Regions from separate parts of the Spirillospora sp. CA-142024 genome, predicted to be linked through region 1. Evidence: predicted binding sites of a transcription regulator. Region 1 holds the regulator's gene; the other holds the start of a gene.
What was found. The regulator HspR, encoded in region 1, represses chaperone genes until heat shock. The targets are predictions, from matches to a motif close to ANTTGAGTCNNNNNGACTCAANT.

Region 1 (6,192 bases):
GCTCAATCGTCCTGTTGTAGAGGACGGCAGCAAAGTTGAGTCCGGTCGACTCAAGTCATTTGACAACGGACGGTCGGCCGGGCAATCTTGCGGCCTAGAGACTCAACCGGCGCGCCCTGGGGGCGACCGGGGCTGCGATAACTCCCGGCAACGGGGTTGACACCGGAAACGACGGAGGACGAGAACATGGCACGTGCGGTCGGCATCGACCTCGGGACGACCAACTCGGTCGTCGCGATTCTGGAGGGCGGCGAGCCCACCGTCATCGCGAACGCGGAGGGGTCGCGGACCACGCCGTCCGTCGTCGCCTTCGCCAAGAACGGCGAGGTTCTGGTCGGCGAGGTCGCCAAGCGCCAGGCGGTCACCAACGTGGACCGGACCATCCGGTCGGTCAAGCGCGAGATGGGCACCGACTGGAAGACCAAGATCGACGACAAGCCCTTCACCCCGCAGCAGATCAGCGCGTTTGTGCTGCAGAAGCTGAAGCGGGACGCCGAGTCCTACCTGGGCGAGACCGTCACCGACGCGGTCATCACGGTTCCCGCCTACTTCTCCGACCACCAGCGGCAGGCCACCAAGGAGGCCGGCCAGATCGCGGGGCTGAACGTCCTGCGCATCATCAACGAGCCGACCTCGGCGGCGCTCGCCTACCACCTGGAGAAGGAGAACGAGGCCACCATCCTGGTCTTCGACCTCGGCGGCGGCACGTTCGACGTCTCCCTGCTGGAGGTCGGCGACGGGGTGGTCGAGGTCAAGGCCACCAGCGGCGACAACCACCTGGGCGGCGACGACTGGGACAGCAAGGTCGTCGACTGGCTGGTCGAGAAGTTCAAGAACGCCAACGGCGTCGACCTGTCCAAGGACAAGATGGCGCTGCAGCGGCTCCGCGAGGCCGCGGAGAAGGCGAAGATCGAGCTGTCCGGCTCGTCCGAGACGCAGATCAACCTGCCCTACATCACCGCGTCGGCGGAGGGCCCGCTCCACCTGGACGAGAAGCTCACCCGGGCCGAGTTCCAGCGGATGACCTCCGACCTGCTCGACCGGACCAAGGCGCCGTTCCACTCGGTGCTCAAGGACGCCGGCATCACGGTCGACGGCATCGACCAGGTCGTCCTGGTCGGCGGCTCGACCCGCATGCCCGCGGTGTCCGAACTGGTCAAGGAGCTGACCGGCGGCAAGGAGCCGAACAAGGGCGTCAACCCCGACGAGGTCGTCGCGATCGGCGCCAGCCTCCAGGCCGGCGTGCTCAAGGGCGAGGTCAAGGACGTCCTGCTGCTGGACGTGACCCCGCTGAGCCTCGGCATCGAGACCAAGGGCGGCATCTTCACCAAGATCATCGAGCGGAACACCACGATCCCGACCAAGCGGTCGGAGACGTTCACCACCGCCGACGACAACCAGCCGTCCGTGGAGATCCAGGTCTACCAGGGCGAGCGCGAGATCGCCGCGTACAACAAGAAGCTCGGCACCTTCCAGCTGACCGGTCTGCCGCCGGCGCCGCGCGGCGTCCCGCAGATCGAGGTCACCTTCGACATCGACGCGAACGGCATCGTGAACGTCAGTGCGAAGGACCAGGGCACCGGTCGCGAGCAGTCGATGGTCATCACGGGCGGCAGCGCGCTGCCCAAGGACGACATCGAGAAGATGATGCGCGACGCCGAGGAGTACGCCGAGGAGGACCGCAGGCGCAAGGAGGAGGCCGAGGTCCGCAACCAGGCCGACACCCTCGCGTACTCGACCGAGAAGTTCCTGCGGGAGAACGACGAGAAGGTCCCCGCGGAGATGAAGACCGAGGTCAACGACGCGGTCGCCGAGGTGAAGAAGGCCCTGGAGGGCACCGACGTCGACGCCATCAAGGGCAGCGCCGAGAAGCTGGCGCAGGTCAGCCAGAAGATGGGCGCGGCCATGTACGCGCAGAACCCCGAGGGCGCCCAGGCCGGCCCCGAGGACCACGGGCCGACGGCGGACGCCCAGGGCGGCGAGCCGCAGGACGACGAGGTCGTCGACGCCGAGATCGTGGACGAGGACAAGCCGAAGGGTGATGCGTCGTGACGTCCTCCCCCGGCGAGGGCGAGGAGAAGGAGGGCCCGGTGATCCGCGACAAGCGGCGCATCGATCCCGAAACGGGGGAAGTCCGGGCGCAGGCGGCCTCGCCTGCTCCGGAGACCCCTGCGAACGGGGGCGCCACGGTCACCGATGAGGAGACCTCCTCGCTCAAGACCCAGCTCACGGAGCGTCTCGCCGACCTCCAGCGGCTGAAGGCCGAGTACGACAACTACCGCAAGCGCGTCGAGCGCGACCGGGTCGCGGTCCGCGAGCAGGCCCTCGGGCAGGTGCTGTCCGAGCTGCTCCCGGTGCTGGACGACATCGGCCGCGCCCGTGACCACGACGAGCTCACCGGCGGCTTCAAGTCCGTCGCGGAGAGCCTGGAGGCGGTCACCGGCAAGCTCGGCCTGGAGCGGTTCGGGGAGAAGGGCGAGCCCTTCGACCCGGTCGTGCACGAGGCCCTGATGCACTCGCTCTCGGCGGACGTGACCGAGACGAGCGTCATCGACGTCCTCCAGCCGGGCTACCGGATCGGCGAGCGGATACTGCGGCCCGCGCGGGTCGCGGTGGCCGATCCCGATCCGGACGCCGGGCCGAGCGCGTCCGGCGGCGAGCCCGGCGACGCGGACGACGAACCAGGCGAATGATCCTTACGGGGCCCGTCCCACCGGGGCGGGCCCCGCAGGGCCCTGAAGACATGTGGCAAGTGGCGATAGCAGAAGGCGGGGCGCCGTGAGCACCAAGGACTACCTGGAGAAGGACTACTACAAGGTCCTCGGTGTCGCGAAGACGGCCTCGCAGGAGGAGATCAAGAAGTCCTACCGGAAGCTGGCCCGCAAGTACCACCCGGACGCCAACAAGGGCGACGCCGAGGCCGAGGACCGCTTCAAGGAGGTCTCGGAAGCCTACGACGTCCTGTCCGACGAGAAGCGCCGCAAGGAGTACGACGCGGTCCGGTCGATGCCGGGCGGGTTCCGCGGCCAGCAGGGCGGCGGTTTCCCGTTCGACCTCGGCGACCTGTTCGGCCAGCAGGGCGGCGGGACGCAGGCGGGCGGCGCGGGCGAGCGCATCGGCGATCTGTTCGGCGGCCTGTTCGGCCGCGGCGGCGGGGGCACCCGCCCGACGGGGACGCGCCGCGGACGGCGCGGCGCGGACGTCGAGACCGAGGTGACGCTGTCGTTCGGCCGCGCGATGAACGGCGTGACCGTCCCGATCAAGCTGACCAGCGAGGCGGCCTGCAACAGCTGCCGGGGGACCGGCGCGAAGGCAGGCACCGTGCCGCGGGTGTGCCCGAACTGCGAGGGCACCGGGCACGAGACCCGCAACCTCGGCAACTTCGGCTTCCAGGAGCCGTGCAAGGAGTGCCGCGGCCGGGGCCTCGTCGTCGACGACCCGTGCCCGACCTGCCACGGCAGCGGACGGGCGACCGGCACCCGCACGATCCAGGCCCGCATCCCGGCGGGCGTCGCCGACGGCCAGAAGATCCGGCTGAAGGGCAAGGGCGCGCCCGGCGAGAACGGCGGCCCCGCCGGCGACCTGTACGTGAACATCAAGGTGAACCCGCACAAGGTGTTCGGCCGCAGCGGCGACAACCTGACGCTGACCGTCCCGGTGACGTTCCCGGAGGCGGCGCTCGGCGGCGAGATCAGGGTCCCGACGTTCCAGGGGCAGCCCGTCACGCTGAAGCTGCCGGAGGGCACCCCGAACGGCCGCAAGTTCCGCGTGAAGGGCCGCGGCGCCAACCGGCGCGACGGGACGAAGGGCGACCTGCTCGTCACCGTCGACGTGCACGTCCCGCAGAAGCTCGACGAGCAGTCACGCGAGGCCCTGGTCCGGCTGCGCACCGCCGGCGCCGGCGACGACCTGCGCGCCGACCTCCTCCAGCAGGCCAGACAGGAGTGATGGTCATGGATCCCTTCGGCGATGACACTCCGGTCTACGTGATCTCCGTGGCGGCGCAGCTGTCCGGGCTGCACCCGCAGACGCTGCGGACGTACGACCGGATGGGCCTGGTGTCCCCCGGCCGCACGGCCGGACGGGGCCGCCGCTACTCGATGCGCGACATCGTGATGCTCCGCGAGATCCAGAGGCTCTCGCAGGAGGAGGGCATCAACCTGTCCGGCATCAAGCACATCCTGGAGCTGCAGCGCGACAACGTGCGGCTCCGCGACGAGCTCGGCAAGGCGCACGCGGCGCTCGAGGATCTCGCGAACGAACTCGAATCGACCCGTGCGGTCGCGGCGCGGCTGGCGCAGCAGCGGCGGCACGGGGAACCGGGCGGCACTCCCGGCGCCGACCTCGTGCCCATCAGGCATACGAGCGTCGTGGTCTGGCACGAGCGCAACTCGGACTGATCTTCTCTCACGGGGACGGGTATGGACTACAAGCTGACGCAGAAGAGCCAGGAGGCGGTGTCGGTCGCGGTCCGCAGGGCGGCGGCCGAGGGACATCCCGAGGTCGAGCCGCAGCACCTGCTGGTGACCCTGATCGGGCTGCCCGAGGGGACGGCGGTGCCGCTGCTGGAGGCGATCGGCGCCGACTGGCAGGTGGTCAGGCGGCGGGCCGAGGAGCAGCTCGCCGCGATGCCGAAGGCGCAGGGCTCCACGGTGGCGACGCCGCGGATCTCCGGGCAGCTGCAGCGGTCGATCAACACGGCCGCGAACCGGGCGCAGCAGCTGGAGGACGAGTACGTCTCGACCGAGCATCTGCTGGTCGGGCTGGCCGCGGACGGCGGCCCGGCGGCGGGCCTGCTGAAGGAGTTCGGCGCGACGCCGCAGGCGCTGCTGGACGCGTTCGAGAAGGTGCGCGGCCACGCCCGCGTCACCAGCGAGAACCCCGAGGGCACCTACCAGGCGCTGGAGAAGTACGGCGTCGACCTGACGGCGCTGGCCCGGTCGAACCGGCTCGACCCCGTCATCGGCCGCGACTCGGAGATCCGGCGCGTCGTGCAGGTGCTGTCGCGCCGCACGAAGAACAACCCGGTCCTCATCGGCGAGCCGGGTGTGGGCAAGACGGCGATCGTGGAGGGGCTGGCCCGGCGGATCGTCGCGGGGGACGTGCCCGAGTCGCTGAAGAACAAGCGCGTGATCTCGCTGGACCTCGGCTCCATGGTGGCGGGCGCCAAGTACCGGGGCGAGTTCGAGGAGCGGCTCAAGTCCGTCCTGAACGAGATCAAGGAGAGCGACGGCCAGATCGTCACGTTCATCGACGAGCTGCACACGGTGGTCGGCGCGGGCGCGGCCGAGGGCGCGATGGACGCGGGCAACATGCTCAAGCCGATGCTGGCGCGCGGCGAGCTCCGCATGATCGGTGCGACCACGCTGGACGAGTACCGGGAGCGGATCGAGAAGGACCCGGCGCTGGAGCGCCGGTTCCAGCAGGTCTTCGTCGGCGAGCCGTCGGTCGAGGACACCATCGGCATCCTGCGCGGTCTGAAGGGCCGGTACGAGGCGCACCACGGGGTGCAGATCACCGACGCGGCGCTGGTCGCGGCCGCGACGCTGTCCGACCGCTACATCACCGGCCGGTTCATGCCGGACAAGGCGATCGACCTGGTGGACGAGGCGGCGGCCCGGCTCAACATGGAGATCGACTCCCAGCCCGTCGAGATCGACGAGCTGCAGCGCCGGGTGGAGCGGCTCAAGCTGGACGCGCGCGGCATCGCCGGCGACAGGACCCAGCAGGAGCGGTACGCCGAGCTGGAGCGGACGATCGCCGACCGCGAGGAGCGGCTCCGCGAGCTGCAGGGCCGGTGGGCGCGCGAGAAGGACAGCCTCAAGGCGATCGGGCGCCTGAAGAAGGAGCTCGACGAGGCCCGCGGGCGGGCCGAGCAGGCCGAGCGCGACCGGCACATGGACGAGGCGGCCGGCCTCCGCGTCCAGGAGATCCCGCGGCTGGAGCGGGCGCTGGAGGACGAGCAGCTCAAACTGCAGTCGCTGGCCATCCAGGAGCTGCGGGGGGTGGTGGAGCACCTGCGCGGCGAGGAAAGCGAGCTCGCCGCCTCCGGAGCCGACCCGGACCGGCTCGCGGCGCTGACCGCCGAGATCGAGGCCAAGGCCGCCGAGCTCGCCGCGCTGGAGGAACGGCAGCAGCGGGCCCAGCAGCGCCGGGAGCGGATCCGCGAGCTGACGCAGAAGATCGACTCCG
Region 2 (6,192 bases), 3.4 Mb from region 1:
CAGCTTCCAGGGCCGTCCCGTTCCCGTGACCGCGCACCTTTTGGACGACGCGGAGCGCAAGGAGATCTGGCCCCGGCTCACCGCCGTCTGGCCCGTCTACGACCGTTACGTCGAGCGCATAGACCGGCAGCTCAGAATTTTCCGTCTGACGCCCCGCTAAGCGCCGCGGAAGGTCCTCGACAACCGACGGCCCAGGAACAGATAGGCGATCACCACACCGATGACGTTGAGGATGACGTCGTCGACGTCGAAGGCCCGCCCCACCACGAAGGCGCCCTGGATCGTCTCTATGGTCAGGGAGAACATGCCGGTCACCAGCGCGAGCCGAATGGGACCGCGCAGGGTCGTCCAGATGATCGGCAACAGCACGCCCATGGGCGCGAGCAGCACCAGGTTGCCGCCTATCTGGGGCAACGCCTCCTTGGTGGGGCGGTCCAGGTAGAAGCGGAGCGAACGCCCCGGGTCGGTGTTCCCGCCCGCCTGCCCATTGTCGTGGACGGGCGTCAGAGTGAGCCTGAACGCGAAATAGAAGAAGATGCCGAGACAGCCCAACGCGATGGTCACGACGATCACGCGAAGGACGATGATGTACCACGAGACCCGTTCACCCGCCGGGGCGGGCTGCCACATCGCCACCAACACGCTGCCGGTGTCCCCGTGCCCGTCCCGCTCCATGCGCCCGGCCGGAATTCGGGTCGGCCGAAACTCCAATTGACGTCAAAACGCCCGCGCCGGGACGAACCCGGCGCGGGCGTTTCGGTAAGGGTCAGGCGGCCACCGCGGCCGTGGTGGCCGGCTCCAGGGCCAGGTCCAGGACCTCGCGGACGTCACTGACGGTGAAGACCGTCATGTTGTCCAGCACCTCGGCCGGGACGTCCTCAAGGTCCGGCTCGTTGCGCTTCGGGACGATCGCGGTGGTGATGCCGAGCCGGGACGCGGCCAGCAGCTTCTGCTTGAGCCCCCCGATCGGCAGCACCCGCCCGGTCAGCGACACCTCGCCGGTCATCGCCACGTCCGCGCGGACCGGCCGGCCCGACAGCAGGGAGGCGAGCGCCGTCGTCATGGTGATGCCCGCGCTCGGGCCGTCCTTCGGGATCGCGCCGGCGGGCACGTGGACGTGCACGCCGCGGTCCTTCAGGTCGCCGACCGGCAGCTCCAGCTCCGCCCCCCGCGAGCGCAGGTAGCTGAGCGCGATCCGGGCCGACTCCTTCATGACGTCGCCGAGCTGCCCGGTGAGCGTCACGCCCGTGTCGCCGGTCTCCCGGTCGGCCAGCGACGCCTCGATGTAGAGGACGTCGCCGCCCGCGCCGGTGACGGCCAGGCCCGTCGCGACGCCCGGCACGCCGGTGCGGCGCTCGTTCCTGCTCAGCTCGACCTCCGGAGTGAACCTGGGCCGTCCCAGGTAGTCCTTCAGGTCGTCCGCGCCGATCTGGACGGGCAGCGCCGCCTTCTCCAGCGCGACGTTGGCCGCGACCTTCCGCAGCACCCGCGCGATCGAGCGGTCCAGGGACCGGACGCCGGCCTCGCGGGTGTACTCCGACGCCAGCAGCCGAAGGGCGTCATCGCCGAAGCCCACCTCGGACGCCTCCAGCCCGGCCTTGTCGAGCTGGCGCGGCAGCAGGTGGTCGCGGGCGATCGTGACCTTCTCGTGCTCGGTGTAGCCGTCCAGCTGCACCAGTTCCATCCGGTCGAGCAGCGGCCCGGGGATCGCCTCCACCACGTTCGCCGTGGCGAGGAACAGCACGTCGCTCAGGTCGAGCTCCACCTCCAGGTAGTGGTCGCGGAAGGTGTGGTTCTGCTCGGGGTCGAGGACCTCCAGCAGCGCCGCCGTCGGGTCGCCCCGGTAGTCGGCGCCGACCTTGTCGACCTCGTCCAGCAGGACGACCGGGTTCATCGAACCGGCCTCGCGGATGGCGCGGACGATCCGTCCCGGAAGCGCGCCCACGTAGGTGCGGCGGTGACCGCGGATCTCGGCCTCGTCCCTGACGCCGCCCAGGGCGACACGGACGAACTCGCGTCCCATGGCCCGCGCGACCGACTCGCCCAGCGAGGTCTTGCCGACGCCAGGAGGACCGGTCAGCGCCAGAACCGCACCGCTCCTGCGGCCGCCCACGACGCCCAGGCCACGCTCCTCACGGCGCTTGCGCACGGCCAGGTACTCGACGATGCGCTCCTTGACGTCGTCGAGCCCGGCGTGGTCGGCGTCCAGGATCTCCCTGGCGCCCGCGATGTCGTAGGCGTCCTCGGTCCGCTCGTTCCACGGGATGTCGAGGACGGTGTCCAGCCACGTGCGGATCCAGCCGCCCTCCGGTGAGGCGTCGGACGACCGCTCCAGCTTGTCGACCTCCTTCAGCGCCGCCTCGCGCACCTTCTCGGGGAGGTTCGCGGCCTCGATCCGGGCCCGGTAGTCGTCCTCCTCGTCGGCCGGATCGCCGTTCAGCTCGGCCAGCTCCTTGCGGATGGCCTCCTGCTGCTGCCGCAGCAGGAACTCCCGCTGCGTCTTCTCCATGCCCTCCTGGACGTCCTTGCGGATGGTCTCCGCCACGTCCAGTTCGGCGAGGTGGTCGCGCGTCCACCCGATCACCAGGTCGAGCCGCTCCACCACATCGACGGTCTCCAGGACCTCGATCTTCTGCTCGTCCGTCAGGTAGGGCGCGTACCCGGCGTTGTCGGCCAGGGTGGACGGGTCGTCGATCTGCTGCACCACGTCCACGACCTGCCAGGCGCCCCGCTTCTGCAGGATCGCGCTGACCAGGCCCTTGTACTCCTTCGCCAGCTCCTGCGCGCGCCCGGACGCCGGCGGCGTCTCGATCTCGGTTCCCTCGACCCACAGCGCCGCGCCCGGCCCGGTCGTCCCGGTCCCGATCCGCACCCGCCGCACGCCGCGGACGACCGCGCCCGGCTCACCGCCGGGCAGCCGCCCCTCCTGCTCGATGACGCCGAGCGTCCCGATGCCGGCGTACTGCCCGTTCAGCCTGGGCACCAGCAGCACCCGCGGCTTGCCCGCCGACCGGATGCCCGGCCCCTTGGACTGCGCCACCGCCCGCGCGGCCTCGATGGCGGCCCGGACCTCGCCGCTCTCGGACAGGTCCAGAGGCACCACCATGCCGGGCAGAACGACCCCGTCTTCCAGGGGCAGCACCGGCAGCGTCAGGGTCTCGCTCATGCTCAGCTCCAAGTCCGTAGGTCGACCCAACCTCAAGTTGAGTCATAGACACTCAAGAAAACGGAGCAGCATTTTGTTTCCGCAGCAACGTTCGCTCTCAGCGATCACCCCGGTTGTCCCGCCCACGCGAACCTGGCCCGGTCCGACGGCCGGTGCGCCTCTGGGGCCCGCTGCCGGTCTTCGACGCGCTCGTCCACGCCTTCAAGAGCGGAGAAATCCGCGCTCCGGCGTCCCCCAGCGGCGTCTGCCCTCCGCACTGAGGATCTTGTTGCACTCGAAATTGACACCGAACCATGGGGTCGCCATACGGTCCGCATGCTCAAGCGCCCGATCCCGCTCGGTGAAGTCCGCCGACCACTGCAACACCGACATTTCCCGGTCTTCCGCGTCGGTCCGGTCCCGTCGGCTCAAAGCCTCCCAGCGTCCCGAGCCGGGACCCAATGCTTCACGGAGGTTGCGCTCATACTCGGGATGCCAGGTGGCGTTCTGATCGATTCCGGTGCCGGACACATAGACCAGTCCGTCCAGTCGCTCGGAATGCTCCAACGCGTACAGCAGCGCCAACTGAGCACCCCATGAGTGTCCCAGCAATGTCATCTTGGATTACGGTGACCGCATCACGCCGCCCGTCCCGCACCGGTCCGATCCGGAGAATTCATCGTGAGCTGGTCTTCCCCGCGCCGGTCGGTATCGCCCCCAGACCGTGCTCTTGTCGGACGTCAGGAGGCAGTGCGGTTGATGAGGGCGGGGCGCATCGAGGAATTGCGGCGGCTGGCGGAGGCCGGGGATCCGCAGGGGGCGCGGCAATTGGCCGTTCTGCTGGCTCGCGCGGGGCGTATCGACGAGCTCCGGACGCGTGCGGGCGATGGGGATCGGTTCGCTCGCCGGCAGCTGGCCGACTGGTTGGTGGGGCAGGGCCGGATCGACGAAGCCATCAACGAACTGCGGCCACTGGCCGAGGCCGGCAATGAGGGCGGTACCTGGCGGCTGGCACGTCTGCTGGCAGGCCGGGGACGCGTCGAGGAGGCCATGGCGGAGTTGCGGAAGGCCCGATTGGATGACCGATGGCGCGTATGCGCTTGGCTGGCGAGCCAAGGGCGAATCGACCTCCTCCAGCAGCGGGCCGCTTCCGGGGACGCCGCTGCATGGAGAGAACTGCGCTGGATCATTCAAAGGCTGTGGCGGGCGGCCCGTGTCGGCGAGGCCGTCAAGCTGGTCACCGCCTTCCCCGCCGGGGACCGAGATCTCGACCAGGCGTTGCTGAACATCGCCAAGGGCTGGCGGGAGGGTCGCTTCCACCTTCGCGAGGAGGCCATCGGCCTGCTGGGAGGCATCGACCACCCGCTCTGCCGGCGCACACGGGCAGGATTGCTGCTTCTCCAAGGCCGCCGGGACGAGGCGATCAGCGAGCTTCGAGCGCTGGCTTCCGGAGGAGATCGCATCGCAGAACGCGACCTGGCCGCGGTTTTGTCCGCTCAACGACCGACCCGGGAGCTCAGGGCGATCGACCTCACCGGCGGGGGCTACGTGTGCGCGCTGGCCTTCAGCCCGGATGGCGCGATGCTCGCCACCTGCGGCGGTAACGACCAGACGATCCTGCTCTGGCGCCCCGTCACCGGCGAGCATCTCCACACCCTGCCGGCCTTCGGCGTCGCCCGTGCGGCCGCCTTCAGCCCTGACGGCATGCTGATGGCCGGGAACGGCGGCGGGCGGGTGCGGCTCTGGAACCCGGAAACCGGCGAACACATCCGCGACCTCGGCGCAGAAGGCTCCGTGGCGGGCGTTGCGTTCAGCCCTGACGGCATGTCTCTCGCCAGCGCCGCGCTGTGGGCCCTCGGGGCCGGTGCGCACATTCGTGATCTTGACCGGGGAGAGCCGCAGGCCGTGGCGTTCAGCCCGGACGGCCGGATGCTCGCGACCGCCGGCCGATACTCCGCCGATGACGGGGCAAGGCGGTGGAACCCGGCGGTCCGGATATGGGACCCGGCGACCGGCGAGCACATCCGCGCGCTCGAGATGAGCGCCAACGCCCTTGCCTTCAGCCCCGACGGGACCGTCCTCGCCACCGCCGGCAACGACAGGGTCGGGCTCTGGGACCCGGCGACCGGTGAACATGTCGGCGACCTCGGTAACAGCGGCGCCGACGCGGTCGCGTTCCACCCCGGTGGACGCCTGGTGGCCACCGGCCGGTCGGCCGGCTGGACCAATGCCGCGGTCCGGATGTGGAACCCGGCGACCGGCGATCAAATCGGCGTCCTCGGCACATGCGCCGACGCGGTCGCCTTCAGCCCCGACGGAACGCTTCTCGCCACCGCCGACCGAACCGATGGGACCGTGCGGCTCTGGCCTGTCACCGTGTAGACCTCGGCGCTCGGTGGCGAGGTACAACGGCGGAAAGGGGGGTTCCCTTCCCGCCGTTGCGGGTCAGCGGCGTCTTGCGTTGCCGCGGTGTCGCGTCCTGTCGCCGGGCACACCGCCGGGAGGCTCCTTGAGCGAGGAGACTCCGACGGCCGAGCCGGCGATCAGGAGGATGGCGGCCCAGTCTCCGAGCGCGAGGCCCTGTTTGGAGGGGAGCCACCCCATCCCGGCGCCGACCTGCGCCACGAGGGCGTGGACCGGCGACGAGAGTGACTGCATCATCGCCACGTCGCCCTTCGCGGAACGACGGAGCGCGGCGTTGATCAGCAGGACCGGCAGGAACAGCGTGAGCAGGCCTGCCAGACCGGCCGTGGTGAAGAGGTCCCAGGACATCCATCCGGAACCGTGCCGCACGGACACCGGCAGGAAGAGCACCGGCGCGGCCAGCAGGTTGGCGATGGCGGCGCCCTGGTCCTCCAGTCCGTGCTTCTTCATCCGCCCCAGGACGTCGATCGTGTTCCAGACACACAATGCGCTGATCACGGCGCACAGCATCCCCAGAGACTCGCTCCCGCCCTGCAGCGGCCAGTTGAGCATGATGACCCCGCCCAGCACGAGTGCGCGGCCGCACAGGTGCTTGAGTCCCCACGCGGTGGCACGGAGCCGCC

Region 2: lon (endopeptidase La) is a predicted target of HspR. The motif match lies at 3,202-3,224, and genes of this name have one in related genera.

What each region holds. Positions count from the first base shown of each region.
Region 1 is NZ_CP192077.1:315,147-321,338, reverse strand. It holds gene dnaK (molecular chaperone DnaK) at 187-2,052, shown strand; gene grpE (nucleotide exchange factor GrpE) at 2,049-2,693, shown strand; gene dnaJ (molecular chaperone DnaJ) at 2,779-3,948, shown strand; gene ACQPZP_RS01590 (heat shock protein transcriptional repressor HspR) at 3,948-4,400, shown strand; gene ACQPZP_RS01585 (AAA family ATPase) at 4,422-6,192, shown strand, end outside.
Region 2 is NZ_CP192077.1:6,220,253-6,226,444, forward strand. It holds gene ACQPZP_RS29510 (nitroreductase family deazaflavin-dependent oxidoreductase) at 1-160, shown strand, start outside; gene ACQPZP_RS29515 (VanZ family protein) at 157-573, opposite strand; gene lon (endopeptidase La) at 767-3,166, opposite strand; gene ACQPZP_RS29525 (alpha/beta fold hydrolase) at 3,368-3,763, opposite strand; gene ACQPZP_RS29530 (hypothetical protein) at 3,905-5,527, shown strand; gene ACQPZP_RS29535 (hypothetical protein) at 5,591-6,192, opposite strand, start outside.